3 regions of the Nonomuraea sp. NPDC051191 genome follow, and region 1 is predicted to be linked to each of the others. Evidence: riboswitches for the same ligand, from Rfam matches in the RefSeq annotation. Region 1 holds a riboswitch; each other region holds the start of a gene.
The links. Region 1 has a riboswitch for thiamine pyrophosphate ahead of ACIA8R_RS16205 (FAD-dependent oxidoreductase). Riboswitches for the same ligand answer to the same signal wherever they lie in the genome.

Region 1 (6,169 bases):
AGGCGCCCGTCACCGCCGAGGCGCGCACGGCGCTGACCGAGCTGGCCATCGCCGCGACGTCCCGCAAGACCTGACCCCGGCACTCTGGCCGGGCACCTGGCCTGGGGCGCCCGTCGAGGACGGGCGCCCGGTCGGTTCAGGGGCTCAGGCGCTTGGCGAACTCGGCCGCCGCCGCCCCCGGGTCCTCCGCGTCGGTGATCGCGCGTACGACCACCACGCGGCTCACGCCGTACGACATGACCTCGTCGAGGTTGGCGAGGTCGATGCCGCCGATCCCGAACCACGGCCGCGGCGATTCCGGGTCCGAGGCCGACCCCAGCGACGCGGCGTGCCGCAGCAGCGCCGGGCCGGGCGCGTGGCGGCCCGGCTTGGTCGGCGTGGGCCAGATCGGGCCGCAGCAGAAGTAGTCGACGCCCTCCTCCACGGCCGCGGCGGACGCCTCGGCGATGGAGTGGGTGGACCGGCCGATGACGATGTCGTCGCCGAGTATCTCTCGCGCGACCGTCACGGGAAGGTCGTCCTGCCCCAGGTGGAGCACGTCGGGCCGGGCGGCGTAGGCGATGTCCGCCCGGTCGTTGACGGCCAGCAGCTTGCCGTGCCGGTCGCAGGCGTCGCGGAAGACTTCCAGGAGCGCGAGTTCTTCGCGTGCCTCCAGGCCCTTCTCCCGCAGCTGGATGATGTCCACGCCGCCGGCCAGCACCGAATCGAGGAACTCTGCCAGGTCGCCGCGGTCGCGGCGGCCGTCGGTGCAGAGATAGAGGCGGGCCTCAGAAACCGAGGGCCTGGGCACGCCGCTTGACCTCCGTGTGACGGCCGGCCTTGATCGCCTCGATGGGCGACCCCGGCAGGGACTCGTCTGGGGTGAAGAGCCAGCGCAGCGACTCCACGTCGTCGTAGCCGGCGTCGAGCAACACGGTCAGTGTGCCGGGCAGGCCCTTCATCACGTCCTTCCCGTCGAGGAACACCGCGGGCACCTGCGGCCCGCCGCCGCCGCGGCGTACGCCGAGCAGCTTGTGGTCCTTGAGGAGTTGCTTGGCCCGCCCGATCGAAAGGTCGAGGCGTGAGGCCACTTCGGGGAGAGTGAGCCACTCGTCGACGAGCTGGTCGGTCTCCCGGTCGATCTGTGCAACAGAAAGCGTCACGAAACCACAACTACCACATGCCGTCCTTGCTCAAACAACACAATCCCGTAGGGGGACCTCTGGATCTACCAGGCGTTCTGTGTCGAGGCGGTGACCGCCTTCGATGATCCTACGGCCCTGCACGTAGTCCCGGGGCCGGTCGACGGCGAGCACCGCGGCGAGGGTGTCGCCCGAGGTCAGCCAGACGGCCGACCACTTGCCCTCGGGCTCGCCCCGGTAGACCAGGCGGTCGCCGGAGGGATGGTGGCCGATGTACTGGACCATGTGACCGAACTGCTCGGACCAGAAGTAGGGCGCCGGATCGTAGACGGCCTCCTCGCCCAGCAGGGTCGCGGCGGCGACCTCGGGCGAGCCGAGCGCGGTGTCCCAGTGCTCGACGCGGAGCCGGGTGCCGTAGCGGCGCGACCACCAGGCGGCGCAGTCGCCGGCCGCGACCACACCCGGCATGGACGTGCGCAGGTGCTCGTCGGTGACGACGCCGTTGTGCAGGTCGATGTCGGAACCGGCCAGCCATTCGATGGCGGGCCGCACGCCGATGCCGGTGACGACCACGTGGGCCTGGACGAACTCGCCGCCCACCAGCCGTACGCCGCCCTCGTCCACCTCGTCGACCATGGTGTTCAGGCGCAGGTCGATGCCGTCGTACCAGTGCAGGGTGCGGGCGCCGATCTCCGGGCCCACGGCGTTGGCCAGCGGGGTGGGGCCGGCCTCGATCACGGTCACCGTGCAACCGGCCTTGCGGGCGGCGGTGGCGACCTCGGCGCCGATCCAGCCCGCGCCGATGATCGCGACGTGCGCCCCGGCCACCAGCCCGGCGCGCAGCTCGTGGGCGTCGTCGAGGGTGCGCAGGACGTGCTGGGGGCCGTCGCCGGGCACGGTGATCGGCTCGGCGCCGGTGGCGATCACCAGGCCGTCATGGCCGAGCTCGCCCTCGGTCGTCTCCAGGACGCCCCGGCGAAGGGCCTTGGCGGTGACGCCGGGCCAGAAGTCGATCTCCAGCGCGTCGAGGTCGGCCTCTAGGAAGCTGGAGTCGGCGGCGCCCGACAGGACGGCCTTGGACAGAGGCGGGCGGTCGTAGGGCCGATGGCGCTCCTGGCCGATCAGCGTGATCCGTCCGGTGAAGCCGCGCCCGCGCAGCGCCTCGGCGCTCCGCAGCCCGGCCAGGCCCGCTCCCACCACTACGACATGGTTCACGTTCATGACCATAACGGGGGCGGTGCCGGCGCGTCGCACCGAGGCCGTAGGCTGGGAGGGCAAGACGCGCGGGAGTCCGGCCGTCACCGGGCTGAGAGGAAGGCTTGAACGGGCCTTCGACCGCAAGACACCTGATCCGGATCATGCCGGCGAAGGGAGCGCGGATGAATGTGATCGTGGGCGGCGGGGTCGTCGGGTTGTCGATCGCCTGGCGGCTGGCCCGTGCGGGGTCGCCCGTCACGGTGGTCGACCCGGCCCCGGGCCGCGGGGCCTCCTACGCGGCGGCCGGGATGCTCGCCCCCGTCAGCGAGGTCGCCTACACCGAGGAGCCGCTGCTGCGGCTGGGGGCCGCGTCGCTGAGCCGGTGGCCGTCCTTCGCGGCCGAGCTGGCCGCCGACGCGGGGCTGGACGACGGGTCCGCCGCGGGCTTCGCCACAGGGCTCGCCGGTGGGACCGGCTCGGGCTTCGGCGCGGGGTTCGGCAGTGAGACCGGCTCGGGGTTCGGCGGCGGGTTCGGGCGGGTGGCCGGGGAGGCGGGGTCGATGGAGGCCGCGCGCCGGGGGCTCGACCTGCGCGCCGACGGCACGCTCGACGTCGCCTTCGGGGCCGACGACCTCGCGGCGCTCGACGACCTGGCGGCGTTCATGGACAAGCTGGGGCTCCGGGTGGAGCGGCTGACCGGGCGCGAGTGCCGCCGCCTGGAGCCCATGCTGGCCCCGTCGGTGCGCGGCGGGCTGCTGGCCCCCGGTGACGCCTGGGTCGACCCGCGCCGCGTCACGGCGGCGCTGCTGGCCGCGCTCGACCGGCTGGGCGTGCCCCTGGTGCGGGCGCGGGTGACCGGGCTGCTGCGCGACGGCGACACCACGACCGGCACTGGGACCGGCACTGGGACCGACGCTGGGACCGACGCTGGGATCGGTGCTGGGACCGGCGCTGGGATCGGGGCGATGACCGGGGCCGCGGCGGGTGCCGTGATCGGTGTGCGCCTCGAACCCGACCCGGGTCAGCCTGGCGCCGCCGTGCGGGAGATCGCGGCCGATTGCGTGGTGCTGGCCGCCGGGGCGTGGAGCGGAGAGCTGGCCGGCGTGCCGGTACGGCCGATCAAGGGACAGATCATGCGGTTGCGCTCGCCGCAGCCGCTGCTCGGGCGGTGCGTACGCGGGATGGTGCACGGCGCCCCCGTCTACCTCGTCCCCAGGGGCGACGGCGAGCTGGTGCTCGGGGCCACGCAGGAGGAGCTGGGGTTCGACACCCGGGTGACCGCCGGCGGGCTCTACGAGCTGCTGCGGGACGCCAGGGAGCTGGTGCCGGGCGTCACCGAGCTGGAGGTCGCCGACGTGGTCGCCGGGCTGCGGCCGGGCACCCCCGACAACCTGCCGATCATCGGGCCGGGCGAGGCTCCCGGGCTGGTGCTGGCGACCGGCCACCACCGGGGCGGGGTCCTGCTGGCCCCCCTCACGGCGGCCCTGGTCACAGCAACCCTCACGACACCTGCCGGGGCGACACCGTCCCCTGCGACCCCCACCACGGTGACGCCGCCATCAGGGGCAGCCCCCAAGGGGCCAACGTCTTCAGGGGCGGCAGCGTCCCGAGGGACAGCGTCTCCAGGGGGGCCCGCGTCCTCAGGGGCGGCGTCTTCAGGGGCGGCGTCTTCAGGGGCGGCCGCGTCCTCAGGGGTGGCGTCACGCGGGGCGGGGTCGTTGCCGGGTGTGGGGATTCTGACGGGTGAGGAGGGCGAGCTGGCCGCGCTGTGCTCGCCCGCGAGATTTCGGGATATTTCATGATTGTGACGATCAACGGCGCCGCGCACGAGGTGGCCGACGGCACCACCGTGGCCCAGGCCGTACGGACGCTGACCACCGCCACCACCGGGGTCGCGGTGGCCGTGAACGACGAGGTGGTGACGCGCAGCTCGTGGGAGACGACGGCGCTCGGCGACCGCGACCGCGTCGAGGTGCTGACGGCGGTGCAGGGTGGATGAGCTGATCATCGCCGGGGAGAAGTTCTCCTCCCGGCTCATCATGGGCACCGGCGGCGCGCCCTCCCTGGAGGTGCTCGACCAGGCGCTGGCCGCCTCGGGCACCGAGCTGACCACGGTGGCCATGCGGCGGCTCGACCCCGGCGCCCGCGGCTCGGTCCTCGACGTGCTGCGCCGCCGCGACATCAAGGTGCTGCCCAACACCGCGGGCTGCTTCACCGCGGGCGAGGCCGTCCTGACGGCCCGGCTGGCCCGCGAGGCCCTGGGGACGAACTGGGTCAAGCTAGAGGTCATCTCCGACGAGCGCACGCTGCTGCCCGACCCGATCGAGACGTTCGACGCGGCCGAGCGGCTGGTGGCCGACGGGTTCGTGGTGCTGCCGTACATCGGCGACGACCCGGCGCTGGCGCGACGGCTGGAGCAGGCCGGCTGCGCGGCCGTGATGCCCCTGGGCGCGCCGATCGGGTCGGGCCTCGGCATCAGGAACCCGCACAACATCGAGCTCATCGTGGAGGCCGCCGCGGTGCCGGTGATCCTCGACGCGGGCATCGGCACGGCCAGCGACGCCGCCCTGGCCATGGAGCTGGGCTGCGACGCGGTGCTGCTGGCCACGGCGGTGACCCGCGCGCAGCGGCCCGAGCTCATGGCCTCGGCGATGAGGGCGGCCGTGGCGGCGGGGCGCCAGGCGCGGCAGGCGGGCAGGATCCCGCGCCGCCGCTACGCGGAGGCGTCCTCGCCGACGACCCCGTAGGGGCCCGCCGGAAGTTCGCCGCGTAGGATCCTCCTCAGATCCCTCGGAGGGCTCGGCTCGCGCCGGGTCCTCCCGCCGGTCGGGGCCGCTCTCCTGGGAACGTCTCCGCATCGGTTTCGGGCGCGCGGGCCCTGCCGGTGCCAAAACGCCCGTAAACTCAGGGGGGTGGTGGATAAGACGACTGCGGACCCCCTGGTCGGGCGGCTCCTCGATGGGCGCTACCGCATCGAGAGCCGGATCGCCCGGGGCGGTATGGCGACCGTCTACCTGGCGCTCGACGTCCGGCTGGACCGCACTGTCGCGCTGAAGGTCATGCACTCCTCGCTCGCCGAGGACCCGGCCTTCGTCCGCAGGTTCATCGGTGAGGCCAAGTCGGTCGCGAGTCTGTCCCACCCCAACGTGGTGCACGTCTTCGACCAGGGCACCGACACCGACGTCGTCTACCTGTCGATGGAGTACGTGCCGGGCCGCACGCTCCGCGACATCCTGCGCGAGCGCGGCAGGCTGCCCGCCCGCGAGGCGCTGGAGATCATGATCCCGGTGCTCGCCGCCCTGGGCGCGGCCCACCAGGCCGGGATGGTCCACCGTGACGTGAAGCCCGAGAACGTGCTGATGACCGACGACGGCCGGGTCAAGGTCGTCGACTTCGGGCTGGCCAGGGCCATCGAGGCGACCAACCAGACCCGTACCGGCGTGATGATCGGCACGATCGGCTACATGTCGCCCGAGCAGGTCACCACCGGCGGCGCCGACGTGCGCAGCGACGTCTACGCCGCGGGCATCATGCTGTTCGAGCTGGTGACCGGGCAGCAGCCCTACGACGGCGAGACGCCGATGTCGGTGGCCTACCGGCACGTTCACGACACGGTGCCGCCGCCGTCGGCGCTGGTGCCCGAGGTGCCGCCGCTGATCGACACGCTCGTCGCGCACGCCACGGCCCGCGAGCCGCACGACCGCCCCAACGACGCCACGGCGATGCTCGTCCAGGCGGTCGAGGCCCATCGCATGTTGCCCCGGCTGAGCACCCCGCCGGCCATGACGGCGGTGTTCAACCAGTCGATCCCGCCGCGTCCGAGCGGCGCGGGCGCCCCGTCGATGCCGATG
Region 2 (6,169 bases), on a different contig from region 1:
GAAGATGTTCGCGTTCGACGCGTCGATGCGCGAGTCGTACGTCGAGTACGCGCTCAACCCGCAGTCCTACGGGGACGTGGCCAAGCAGTACGCCGAGCTCCAGTCGATCAACACCGAGCTGGACAAGGCGCTGACGGCGGTCGCCACCAACAAGGACCGGGTCACGGCGTTGCAGGGCATCCCGGCCCTCCTCGACCGGATCGAGGACGTGCAGAAGGCACCCGGGATCTACCAGGGCATGCACCGCGCGGCCGGCGCGCTCAGGGCCAAGGCGGAGGACGCGCGCACCCGGCTCCAGCAGCCGCACACCGCGCGCCGGGCGGAGAGCGCCAAGGAGGCGATCTCGTCGGCCAGGAACGCCCGCATCCTCGCCGAGGCCGGCCAGGTCGCCACGGACCTGAAGAAGATCGGCGACGGCGCGCCGGAGTACGCGGTCGTCGTCCTGTCCGACCTCTTGGACAGGCACCTGCGGGTGATGGCCGCCGCCTACCCGCACGCGGTGACCGCGGCCGGGCTGCCCGAGCCGGTGGACGGCAAGCTCGGCCGGGCGGCAGCGGAGATGATGGTCAAGCAGTTCGAGGGCGCGCTGCGCAAGGAGTACCCGGAGCTGTTCCCCAAGAGGGCGGTCCCGGACGCGCTCCCGCCGCTGATCGAGAGCATCACGGCGCGGCTGGCCGACCAGCCGCCGATCACCGTCGAGCCGAAGCGCACCACCTGGGCGTCGGAGGCCGCCGACACGAACCTGGTGGTGGACTTCGACCCGTCGCTGAAGGAGTCCCTGGTCATCAACGGGCGCGCGCCCGCCCCGCCGGGCGTCGCCGGGATGGGCTGCCACACCACCGCCTGGGCGATCGAGACACAGCACGCCAACCACCTCGTCTCGGACGCCACCACCGGCCCCCAGGCGGTCAGGGCGCTGAAGGAGGCCGTGCGCAAGGACCTCCAGTCGCGGATCATGGAACTGGCCGCGCTGCTGCCCGTCGAACAGATCGAGGGACGCCAGCTCGCGAGCATGTTCGACGAGGCCGCCGCGGTGCTGAACGCCTCCGACGCGCCCACGGCCGCGATGGCCTACCTGTCGTTCCGCAACCTCATGCCGTTCGCGACGGTCAACGAGGGCGACCGCGGCGGCCACGCGGAGAAGAAGGACGGCGGGGTGGACATCACGTTCGACCGGACGGCGATGAAGCTGGCCGCCGACCACAAGCAGGAGGAACTGGTCAAGAACGCGAAGTCGGTCGCGGACAAGCTGCTGGCCGAGCGCGACCTGCTCGCCGCCGACCTGGACCGCTGGGAGGACGACGACACGCTGTCCACCGCCGTCGAGACCGTCCGCACCCGGCTCAAGGAGCAGGCCGACTTCCTCAAGCGCGCCAAGAGCGGCGAACTGGCCACGTACGCCAAGGAGGCCGGGACGAAGGTCTTCGACACCAGGCTGATCGAGCACAAACGGGTGTGGAAGGAGGTTCAGGACTTCAGAAAGGGCTGACCTGGGCAAGCCGTGACGTTACCGATACCCCGCCGGGGGAAGACCGCCGGACATGTCAGACACACCACCACCGCAGAGCCAGCCGTACCCGGGCCGTACGGGGGACATGTCCCCCGAGCCGCGCGACGAGATGCGCGGCTACGAGGGCAGGAACCTGCTGGCGGGCAAGAGGACGCTGATCACCGGTGGTGACTCGGGCATCGGCCGGGCGGTGGCGGTCGCGTTCGCCAAGGAGGGCGCGGACGTCGCCATCGCCTACCTCGACGAGCACGACGACGCCAACCACACCCGCGGCCTGGTCGAGCGGGAGGGGCGGCGCTGCGTGCTGCTGCCCGGCGACCTGGCCGACCGCGACCACTGCGTGGCGGTCGTGGAGCAGGCCGTCGCCGAGCTCGGCGGCCTCGACGTGCTGGTCAACAACGTGGCCTACCAGGCGCCGGTGGACTCCCTGGAGGAGCTCCCGGACGAGCAGTGGGAGCACACGTTCGCGGTCAACATCCACAGCTACTACCGCGTCACCAAGGCCGCGCTGCCGCACCTGCGGGAGGGCTGCGCGATCGTGAACACCTCCTCGATCAACGGCCTGCGCGGCAACAGGAATCTCATCGACTACGCCGCGACGAAGGGCGCGATCAACGCCTTCACCTACTCCATGGCCCAGAACCTGGTCGAACGCGGCATCAGGATCAACGCCGTCGCCCCCGGCCCGGTCTGGACGCCGCTGATCCCGGCCACGATGCCGGAGGAGAAGGTGGAGACGTTCGGCGCGCAGGTGCCCATGAAGCGGGCCGCCGACCCCGACGAGATCGCCCCTTCGTACGTGTTCTTCGCCGCCGACCGGCTGTCCTCGTACTACACGGGTGAGGTGCTGGCCCCGATCGGCGGCGAGACGCTGCCCGGCTGACCGCGGCGGGCTACAGGTAGATCGTGCCGCCCTTCCGGGTGAACTCGGCCGCCTTGTCGGCCATGCCCGCCCGTACCTCGTGGCTGAGCTTCATCGAGCAGAACTTCGGGCCGCACATCGAGCAGAAGTGCGCGGTCTTGGCGGGCGCGGCGGGCAGGGTCTCGTCGTGGAAGGCGCGGGCGGTGTCCGGGTCGAGCGACAGGTCGAACTGGTCCTCCCAGCGGAACTCGAACCGGGCGTCCGAGAGCGCGTCGTCCCACGCCTGGGCCTGCGGGTGGCCCTTGGCCAGGTCCGCCGCGTGCGCCGCGATCTTGTACGTGATCACGCCGGTCTTGACGTCGTCCCGGTTCGGCAGGCCCAGGTGCTCCTTGGGGGTGACGTAGCAGAGCATGGCGGTGCCGTACCAGGCGATCATGGCGGCGCCGATGCCCGAGGTGATGTGGTCGTAGCCGGGTGCGATGTCGGTGACGAGCGGGCCGAGGGTGTAGAACGGCACGTCGTCGCAGAGCTCGCGCTGCAGGTCGACGTTCTCCTTGATCTTGTGCATGGGCACGTGGCCGGGGCCCTCGATCATCACCTGCACGTCGTGCGCGTGCGCGACCTTGGTCAGCTCGCCCAGGGTGCGCAGCTCGGCGAACTGGGCCTCGTCGTTGGCGTCCGCGATCGACCCCGGGCGCAGGCCGTCGCCCAGCGAGAACGTCACGTCGTAGCGGGCCAGCAGGGCGCACATCTCGTCGAAGTGCTCGTACAGGAAGCTCTCGCGGTGGTGGGCCAGGCACCAGGCGGCCATGATCGCACCGCCCCGCGAGACGATCCCGGTCCTGCGGCGGACGGTCAGCGGCACGTGCGCCAGCCGCACGCCCGCGTGCACCGTCACGTAGTCGACGCCCTGCTCGCACTGCTCGATCAGGGTGTCGCGGTAGACCTCCCACGACAGCGCCTCCGGACGCCCGCCCACCTTCTCCAGCGCCTGATAGATCGGCACGGTCCCGACCGGTACGGGCGAGCTGCGGATGATCTGCTCGCGGGTCTCGTGGATGTTCGGCCCGGTGGACAGGTCCATGACCGTGTCGGCGCCCCAGCGGGTGGCCCAGGTCATCTTCTCGACCTCCTCCTCGATCGAGGAGGTGACGGCCGAGTTGCCGATGTTGGCGTTGATCTTGACCAGGAAGTTCCTGCCGATGGCCATCGGCTCGGACTCGGGATGGTTGACGTTGGCGGGGATGACCGCCCGGCCGGCCGCGACCTCCTGCCGTACGAACTCGGGCGCCATGCCCTCCCGGACGGCCACGAACTCCATCTCCTTGGTGACCACCCCGCGCCGCGCGGCGCCGAGCTGGGTGACCGGGGACCCCCACGCCGAGCGGTCGGTACGCGACGGCCCTGAGGTGTCGTAGAGCCGCACCGACGTGCCGTTCGACAGCCTGACCTCGCGCATGGGCACCTGGAGGTCACCGATGTGGATCTTGGAAAAGCGCGCGTCGCTCATCGCGCAAACTCCCTTCGCCGGCATTATCCGGAGCAGGTTCTGGCGGTCGGCGGCTGGCAGCCGTCCTCTCAGCCCGGTCCACACCGGGCTCCCGCGTTGGTCACCGCGATCATAACCTCGCGCGTGGCAGGATCAAGGGGATGTCTGATCCCATTGCGCACACGACCGCCACCTACGACGTCATCGCGAACCAGTTCGACGAGCGGTTCGCCGCTCCTCTTCCTTCGTTCGCGGCCTTCCGCGAACGGTTCGCCTCATCCCTTCCCGCCGGAGCCACGGTCGCCGACCTGGGGTGCGGCCCCGGGCGCGAGTCGGCCTGGTTCACCGGACGCGGCCTGTCCACCGTGGGCGTGGACCTGTCGATCGGGATGGCCGCTCTCGCCGCCGGGCGAGGCGTTCCCACCGTCCTGGGCGATCTGCGGCACCCGCCGCTGGCGCCCGCGTCCCTGGACGGCATCTGGTCGGCCGCGGCCCTCGTGCACGTGCCGTCCGAGCAGACCGAGTCGACGTTGCGCGCCTGGCACGCGACACTGCGCCCCGGCGGGGTGCTCGCGCTGACCACCGCCCTGGGCGACAGCGAGGGGTGGGAGCCGGTGCCCTACCGGACCGAGTACGAGCGCTGGTTCGTCCATCGCGACGCCGGCGACCTGCTCACGGCGCTGGACTCGGCCGGGTTCGCGGTCGCCTGGCACGAGTCGAGCGTGACCCACCGCACCTGGTTCAGCGTGCTGGCGACAGCGCGTAGCTCTCCCCTGCCCTAGTCTCCAGGTCGAGCGCGAACCCGGGGCCGCGCAGCCGGGCGGTCCCGCCGCGCGCCGACGTCAGCCTGACCTCGGCCGGCACGCCGTCCGTCCAGGTCACCCCCACCGAGAAGCCGCCGCGGGCGCGCAGCCCGTCGAAGGAGCCCGCGCGCCAGGCGGACGGCAGCGCGGGCAGCAGCTCGACGACGCCGGCGTGGCTCTGGAGCAGCATCTCGGCCACCCCTGCGGTCGCGCCGAGGTTCCCGTCGATCTGGAACGGCGGATGCGTGTCCCACAGGTTCGGCAGCGTGCTGGACCGCAATTGCCCGCTCAGCATGCTCAGCGCGCGGTCGCCGTCCTTGAGCCGGGCCCAGAAGTTGACCTTCCAGGCCATGCTCCAGCCCGTGCCTCCGTCGCCGCGGGCTTCGAGGGTCGTACGCGCCGCCGCCAAGTGCTCGGGAGCGGTGAGCTGCGTGCCGGGGTGCAGGGCGTAGAGCTGGGAGACGTGCCGGTGCCGGTCGGCGGGGTCGTCGAGGTCGGCCTTCCATTCCTGGAGCTGCCCCCAGGAGCCGACGCGCAGCCCGGGATCGAGCCGGTCGGCCGCCGCGCGCAGCCGTCCGGCGAACTCGGCGTCCACGCCGAGCGTCCGCGCGGCCTCGGCCGTGCAGGCGAACAGGTCCCGGACGATCTGCTGCGGCATGGCCGCGCCCGCGGTGAAGTCGCCGTGCTCGGGCGAGTAGGCGGGCGAGACGACCAGGCTGCCGTCGCGCACGTCGGGACGCAGGTTGGCCAGCCAGAACTCGGCGGCCTCGCGCATCGCCGGGTAGGCGTGCCCGCGCAGGTAACCCTCGTCGCCGTCGAACAGGTAACGCTCGTAGAGCTGGCGCACCAGCCAGCCGGCCGCGTCCGGCATCCAGAACGACGTGGGCCAGTCGTGCACCCCTGTGAACCCGAACGGGTTGGTGTTGGAGTGCACCACCCACCCCTCGGTGCCGAAGATCGACCTGGCGGTCTCGCGTCCGGGCGCGCGCAGCCCCGCCACGAACTCCTGGTACGGCACCGCCGTCTCGGCCAGGTTCGCCGGCCCGGCGGGCCAGTAGTTCATCTGGAGGTTGATGTTGGTGTGGTAGTCGGACTCCCAGGGCGGCGAGTTGGACGCGTTCCACACCCCCTGGAGGTTGGCCGGCAGCGAGCCGGGGCGGGAGGAGGCGATCAGCAGGTACCGGCCGTACTGGAAGTACAGCGTCTCCAGCGCCTTGTCGGACGGGCTCGCGGCCCCTTCGTAGCCGGCCAGCAGGCGGTCGGTCGGCAGGTCGGGCATGATCTGGCCGAGGTCCAGGCGGACCCGGCCGAACAGCGCCCGGTGGTCGGCCTCGTGCTCGGCCCGCAGCTCCCCGTACGGCCGGCGCGCCGCCGCGTCCACGGCCGCCGTGACCCGCGCCGCCGGGTCCGGGCCCCGGTAACCGGGATGGACGGGCGCGTGGTCGGTGCCCGCCGAGAACACGAACACCGCGCTGTCGGCGCCGGTCACGACGACGCGGTCGCCC
Region 3 (6,169 bases), on a different contig from region 1:
GCCTCCACCTGAGGGTCGGACTCCGGCCAGCGGGTGGTCGGGAAGATCCCCAGGACCTTCCTGCGCTCCTCGGCCAGCACGCCCGACTCGGCGAGCCTGGTGAGCAGCCGCCAGCGCAGCTTGCCCGACTGCAACCGCTGCACCCACCACGCGGGCTTCCTGGCCTTGCCGTCCTCGGCCATGCGTGCGAGGGCGGCGTCGAGCTCCTCGTCGCCCAGCGGGGCCGGGTCCTTGACCGTCACCTTGTCGTCGGCCAGTTCCACGCGGCCCGCGGCGGCCAGCTCGGCGAGGATCGCGCCGCCGAGCGCGGGGTCGAGCTGGATGCCCCCGATGAGCTGCCTGCCTTCCTCCTCGCTGTAGGCGAGCAGGAGGAGTTCTTCGGCGATCGTCACGGTCATGCCTCGACACTAACCTCCCAGCATGAGCATTTCGGAAAAACTTCACGCGATCGGACGTCCGCTGCTCCAGGCGCAGCTCGACCATCCCACGGTGGCCGGGATCGGGCGTGGCGACCTGCCGGAGCCGGTCTTCCGGTCCTGGCTGGAGCAGGACTACCTGTACCTGCTCGACTACGTGCGGGTGTTCTCCAGGCTGGCCTGGCAGGCGCCGGACGGGCATCTGGGGGACCTGGTGGATCTGGCGCACGCGACGTACCACGACGAGTTGCGCCTGCATCGGTCGTTGTCGGCGGAGTTCGGGGCCGACCTGGACAACGCGGTGAAGGGGCCGGCGTGTGTGGCGTACACGGCGTTCCTGTTGGAGGCGGCGGGGTCTTATGGGGAGGGGCTGGCCGCGCTTTATCCGTGCATGTGGGGATATTCGAGTCTTGGGAAGATCCTTGCGGAGAACCCGCCCGCCGAGCCGCGTTACCGGGCCTGGGTGGACACGTACGCCGATCCCGGTTTCGCGGCGCTGACCGTACGGATCGGGCAGATGATCGACGAGGCCGACCCCGATCCTGTACGGGCGGAGGCGCTGTTCACCGAGGGCATGGCCCACGAACTCGCCTTCTGGGACGTGCCGTAGTCGCGTGACGGCCCGGCGCGCGCCATACCCTGGTGGCATGCCGGAACTTCCCGAAGTGGAGTCGCTCACCCACTTCCTGCGCGAGCGGGCGGTCGGCCGTTCGATCGCGGGCGTGGACGTCGTCGCCTTCCAGGCGCTCAAGACGTTCGACCCGCCGGTCACCGCGCTCGGCGGGCTCACCGTCACGGGCGTGTCGAGGCACGGCAAGTTCCTCGACCTCGACTGCGACGGCCTGCACCTGATCATCCACCTGGCCCGCGCCGGCTGGCTGCGCTGGCGTGACGACCTGTCCGGCGCGCGGCCGGTGCGGCCGGGCAAGGGGCCGCTGGCCGTACGCGTACGGCTGGCGCCCGACGACGACGGCCTGGCCCCCGGGTTCGAGCTGACCGAGGCCGGCACGCAGAAGCGGCTGGCCGTCTACGTCACCGACAAGCCGGAGGACGTCCCGGGCGTCGCCGCCCTGGGCCCCGACCCGCTCGACGACGCCTTCACCGTCGAGGCGCTCAAGCGCATCGTGGGCGGCAACCGTGCCCAGATCAAGGGCCTGCTGCGCGACCAGAAGGTGATCGCCGGCATCGGCAACGCCTACTCCGACGAGGTGCTGCACGCCGCCAGGATGTCGCCGTTCAAGATCGCGGCGACGCTGACCGACGCGCAGATCGCCGACCTGCACGAGGCCATCGTGACGACGTTGCACGACGCCGTGGAGCGGGCGCACGGGCTGGCGGCCAAGGACCTCAAGGCGGAGAAGAAGTCCGGGCTGCGCGTGCACAACCGGGCGGGCCAGCCGTGCGACGTGTGCGGCGACACGATCCGCGAGGTGTCGTTCGCCGACTCCTCGCTCCAGTACTGCCCGACCTGCCAGACGGGCGGCAGGCCGCTGGCCGACCGGCGGATGTCGCGCCTGCTCAAGTAGGGTCCGGGGCGCGGGATGATGGAAGCATGACCGTTCCAGAGATCGAGGCCACCGCCGTTCCCGACGACGCCTACCTGCTCGACGTCCGCGAACAGGACGAATGGCTGGCCGGCCACGCCCCCGAGGCCGTGCACATCCCCATGTCGCAGATCCAGGGCCGCGTCGAGGAGGTGCCCGCCGACCGCACCGTCTACGTAGTGTGCCGGGTGGGCGGCCGGTCGATGCAGGTCACGGCGTGGCTCAACCAGCTCGGGCGCGACGCCGTCAACGTGGGCGGCGGCATGCAGTCGTGGGAGTTCGCCCGCCGTCCGATGGTCAGCGAGACCGGACAGCAGCCGTTCGTGGCCTGAATGCCCCACTGTGGCGGTTCTGCCGCCATTGAGGCATGATGAGGGCGCCAACTGCATAGTCGCGGGAGCTCGGGGTGCCGGGCTGAGAGGGCAGTAACACAGCCGCTGCCGACCGCCTGAACCTGTCCGGGTAATGCCGGCGTAGGGAGTGTGCGATGACGCATGTCGTCGACGAAGTACCGCTGACCCTTGACGGCGCGCCCCCCAAGACCCTCGGCGTCCTCGACCAGGGCGCGCTCTGGGCCAACCTCGGCGTCAGCCTCCTCGGTTTCTCCGGGGCGCTCATCCTGATCGACCCGCTGGGCGGCGCGCCGCTCAGCCTCGTGGCCGCGCTCACGGCCGCCGTGGTCGGCAGCCTCATCGGCACCGCCATGGTGGGCCTGTCGGCCATTCCCGGCACGCAGACCGGGCGGCCGGCGATGGTGCTGCTGCGCGGGCTGTTCGGGGCGAAGATGTCGTACGTCCCGTCCGTGCTGAACATCGTGCAGATGCTCGGCTGGGGGGCCTTCGAGCTCTGGGTGATCGCCAAGGCCGCGAACGCCATCTTCGGGGACGTCCCGTACCAAATGTGGGTCGTGGTGGCGGGCGTGCTGACCACCGCGCTGGCCGTCTGGCCGCTCGGGTCGATCAGGCTGCTGCGCCGGTACGTGACCGTCGGCGTGATCGTGTCGCTGATCTGGTTCACCGTGTCGTTCCTGGGCGAGGCGCCGACGTACACGGGCGGGTCGTGGACGGCCTTCGCCCCGGCCGTCGACTACGTGATCGCCCTATCGGTGTCGTGGGTGCCGATGGCCGCCGACTTCGCCAGGCACTCGCGCTCCAGCCGGGCCGCCTTCACCGGCGTCGTCGGCGGCTACACCGTCGCCCAGGTGGCCTGCCTGGCCCTCGGCGTGTACGCGGTGGCCATCGCGGGCGCCCAGGCGGTCCAGGCCGACGGCATGGTCGTGTTCCAGCCGTTCGTCGTGGCGCCGCTGGGCGCGCTGTTCTTCGGCATCCTGGTGCTGCGCGAGACCGACCAGTCCTTCGCCAACGTCTACTCCACCACCGTCTCGCTCCAGAACCTCATGCCGAAGGTCGACCGGCGGGTCGTCTCCACCGCGATCGGCGTGCTCACCACCGCGATCGCCCTGGTCGTGGACGTCACCTCCTACGGCGCGTTCCTCGGCGTGATCGGCGCGGTGTTCGTGCCGATGTTCGCGGTGCTGGCCGTCGACTACTTCGTGCTCGGCGGCGCCGCCCGCTGGAACACCGCCGAGGACGCGCCTTCGCGCTGGCTGATGCTGCTGCCGTGGGCGCTCGGCTTCGCCGCCTACTGGTTCACCACCTCGACGCCCACCGTCGCCGGCTGGGACGACTTCTGGGCGGCCGCCCGCGACGCGGTCGGCTTCACACGGGAGACGTGGATGAACGGCGCGCTCGGCGGCGCGCTCGTCGCCGCCCTGGTGACCCTGCTGATCGGTGGGCTGACCGGTGGGCTGACCGGTGGGCTGACCGGTGGGCTCACCAGGGGCCTGCGCCGGTCAGCGGGCCGTTGAGACGCGGCGCTCGACGTTGAGCAGGTGCTGCTTGGCGGCCACGCCTCCGGCGTAGTCGCCGAGCTCGCCGTCCTCACGGACCACCCGATGGGAGGGCACGATCACGCAGACGGGGTTGGCGCCGACCGCGTTGCCGACCGCGCGCAGCGCGCGCGGCCGTCCGATGCTCGCGCCGATCTCCTCGTACGTCGTGGTCGTGCCGTAGGGGACGGCCATGGTCTTCTGCAGCACGCTACGGGCGAACGGCGTGGCCAGCGCGAGGTCGACCGGCGTGGCGAACGTGCGCAGCCGCCCGGAGAAGTACGCGTCGAGCTCCCGGCGCACCGGGTCGAGACGGCGGGCGTCGGGCCCGATGAACGTGCCGACCTCCTTGGCCACCCGCTCGTACACGACGTTCTCGGACTCGAAACTGCAGGCCGCGATGCCTTTCCCGGTGACCGCCAGGACCAGCCTGCCCACGGCGCCGTCGTAGGTGCCGAACGCGATGTGCGGCGGGCCCTCGCCCTTGTAGGTGTTGGAGGTCACTCTCAGCAGGGCATCGAGGTCGCTGCTCGACATGCCTCTCACCCGTTTCAGCCACCGGAATCTTCGTGAGCGCAGCGTATCGGACGGATCGCCCGTCAGACCCACCACGCCACGTGCACTATGGAGGTGTGGGGGACACATGGGTCGGCAGTGACGAGGAGATCGCTCGCGCTGTGCTCGCCGGTTCCCCCAACGCCGTGGTGGCGCTCGACCGCGACCAGAGCGTGCTGGTCTGGAACGCGGCGGCCGAGCAGCTGTTCGGCTGGACGGCCGCCGAGATGCTGGGGCGCCGGGCGCCGATCGTCCCCGACGAGCTGACCGCCGAGCACAACGCGGTGCTGGAGCGCGTACGGACCGGGGGGCAGGTGTCGTTGCGCACCAAGCGCGTCCACAAGGACGGCGGCGCGCTCGACCTGCGGGTGGACATCAACGCCCTGCGCCTGGGCAACTCCGTGGTCGGCTACGTCTGCGTCCACCATCCCGCCCGGGCCGACGAGGTGGCCGGGTTGCGCATGGAACGCCGGGCCAGGCTGGTGCGCCGGCTCACCGACGTGGTCGGCGACATCAACTCCGAGCTGGAGCTGCCGGCCGTGCTCGACCGGATCTCGGCCAGCCTGACCGAGCTGACGGGCGCGGACGCGGGCGGCTTCGTGCTGATCGAGGGGGAGCGGCTGCGGCTGGTCAGCACGTACCGGCTGCCGGAGACGCTCAGGGGCACCACCACCGGCCTGCGGACGAGCCTGGTGGACAAGCTCTTACGCACGGGCAAGACCGTGATGCTGGAGTCCCACGGGCTCGACGACCTGGTGTGGGCCAGGCTCAACGGGCTGCACACGATCGCGCTCGGCCTGGCCGCGGTCGGCGGACGCCCCTACGGCGCCCTCTACGCGCTGTTCGCCGGGACCGCCCCCGGGCACCTGGAGCTGGAGCTCCTCGAACTGCTGGCCGGGCACGCCGGCATCGCGGTCGGCAACGCGGTGGCCTACCAGGAGGCGGTACGGCAGCGGGCGCACGAGCGGGCCGTGTTCGACGCCAGCGCCGACGGCATCGCCGTGCTGGACGACGCCGGCCGGGTCGTGCGCTGGAACCCCGCCGCGGCCGAGCTGACCGCCTTCCCGGCCGACGTCGTGATCGGCGGGCCGCCGCCGTTCCCGCTGCCCAGCCCCGGGGAGAAGCTGACGTTCCAGATGGAGAACGGCCGGTGGCTGGACGTGGTGAGCGCGAAGATCGAGGAGACCGGCGAGATCGTCATCGACTTCCGCGACGTCACCCAGGCCAAGGAGCTGGAGGAGGCCAAGGACCTCTTCCTGGCCACGACCAGCCACGAGCTGCGTACGCCGATCACGATCGTGCGGGGGTTCGCCAGCACGCTCGACGCGCGCTGGGACAAGATGAGCGACTCCGAACGGCGCTCGGCCGTGCACACGATCGCCGAGCGGGCCGGATCGCTGGGTCAGCTCATGGACCATCTCCTGCTGGGGGCCAGGGCGGGCGCGGACGAGCTGGCGGTGCGGATCGAGGCGTTCGACCTCGCCGCCCGCATCCACGCGGCCACGCTCGGCCTTCCCGTGTTGTCCGACCGCCACCGCGTCGAGGTCCGCATCCCGGACGGATTGCCCCCGGTGCTGGGCGACGCCCTGGCAACCGACATCGTTTTGGGGCAATTGCTGGAGAACGCGTTTAAATATTCCCCAATGGGTGGATTGATCTGTGTTGAAGCTTGGTCCGAGAGCGACGACGTGGTCGTAGTGGTGGATGACGAGGGGGTCGGAATCTCACCGCCTGACCGCGAACGGATCTTTGAGCGCTTCGTCCAG

Region 2: another riboswitch for thiamine pyrophosphate. It lies ahead of thiC (phosphomethylpyrimidine synthase ThiC); the one in region 1 lies ahead of ACIA8R_RS16205 (FAD-dependent oxidoreductase).
Region 3: another riboswitch for thiamine pyrophosphate. It lies ahead of ACIA8R_RS02565 (purine-cytosine permease family protein); the one in region 1 lies ahead of ACIA8R_RS16205 (FAD-dependent oxidoreductase).

The regions. Positions count from the first base shown of each region.
Region 1 covers NZ_JBITEZ010000005.1:276,562-282,730, reverse strand. The annotation lists gene ACIA8R_RS16225 (polyprenyl synthetase family protein) at 1-74, shown strand, start outside; gene thiE (thiamine phosphate synthase) at 137-790, opposite strand; gene ACIA8R_RS16215 (Rv2175c family DNA-binding protein) at 768-1,142, opposite strand; gene ACIA8R_RS16210 (FAD-dependent oxidoreductase) at 1,173-2,342, opposite strand; TPP riboswitch at 2,395-2,511, shown strand; partial or broken gene ACIA8R_RS16205 (FAD-dependent oxidoreductase) at 2,480-2,734, shown strand; partial or broken gene ACIA8R_RS16200 (FAD-dependent oxidoreductase) at 2,900-3,859, shown strand; gene thiS (sulfur carrier protein ThiS) at 4,117-4,317, shown strand; gene ACIA8R_RS16190 (thiazole synthase) at 4,310-5,065, shown strand; gene pknB (Stk1 family PASTA domain-containing Ser/Thr kinase) at 5,234-6,169, shown strand, end outside.
Region 2 covers NZ_JBITEZ010000007.1:90,572-96,740, reverse strand. The annotation lists gene ACIA8R_RS21305 (hypothetical protein) at 1-1,489, shown strand, start outside; gene ACIA8R_RS21300 (SDR family oxidoreductase) at 1,542-2,393, shown strand; gene thiC (phosphomethylpyrimidine synthase ThiC) at 2,404-3,882, opposite strand; TPP riboswitch at 3,875-3,987, opposite strand; gene ACIA8R_RS21290 (class I SAM-dependent methyltransferase) at 4,023-4,643, shown strand; gene ACIA8R_RS21285 (glycosyl hydrolase family 95 catalytic domain-containing protein) at 4,603-6,169, opposite strand, start outside.
Region 3 covers NZ_JBITEZ010000001.1:543,098-549,266, forward strand. The annotation lists gene ACIA8R_RS02545 (GPP34 family phosphoprotein) at 1-398, opposite strand, end outside; gene ACIA8R_RS02550 (TenA family protein) at 421-1,026, shown strand; gene ACIA8R_RS02555 (DNA-formamidopyrimidine glycosylase family protein) at 1,064-1,942, shown strand; gene ACIA8R_RS02560 (rhodanese-like domain-containing protein) at 1,969-2,292, shown strand; TPP riboswitch at 2,344-2,457, shown strand; gene ACIA8R_RS02565 (purine-cytosine permease family protein) at 2,448-3,827, shown strand; gene ACIA8R_RS02570 (methylated-DNA--[protein]-cysteine S-methyltransferase) at 3,813-4,385, opposite strand; gene ACIA8R_RS02575 (ATP-binding protein) at 4,481-6,169, shown strand, end outside.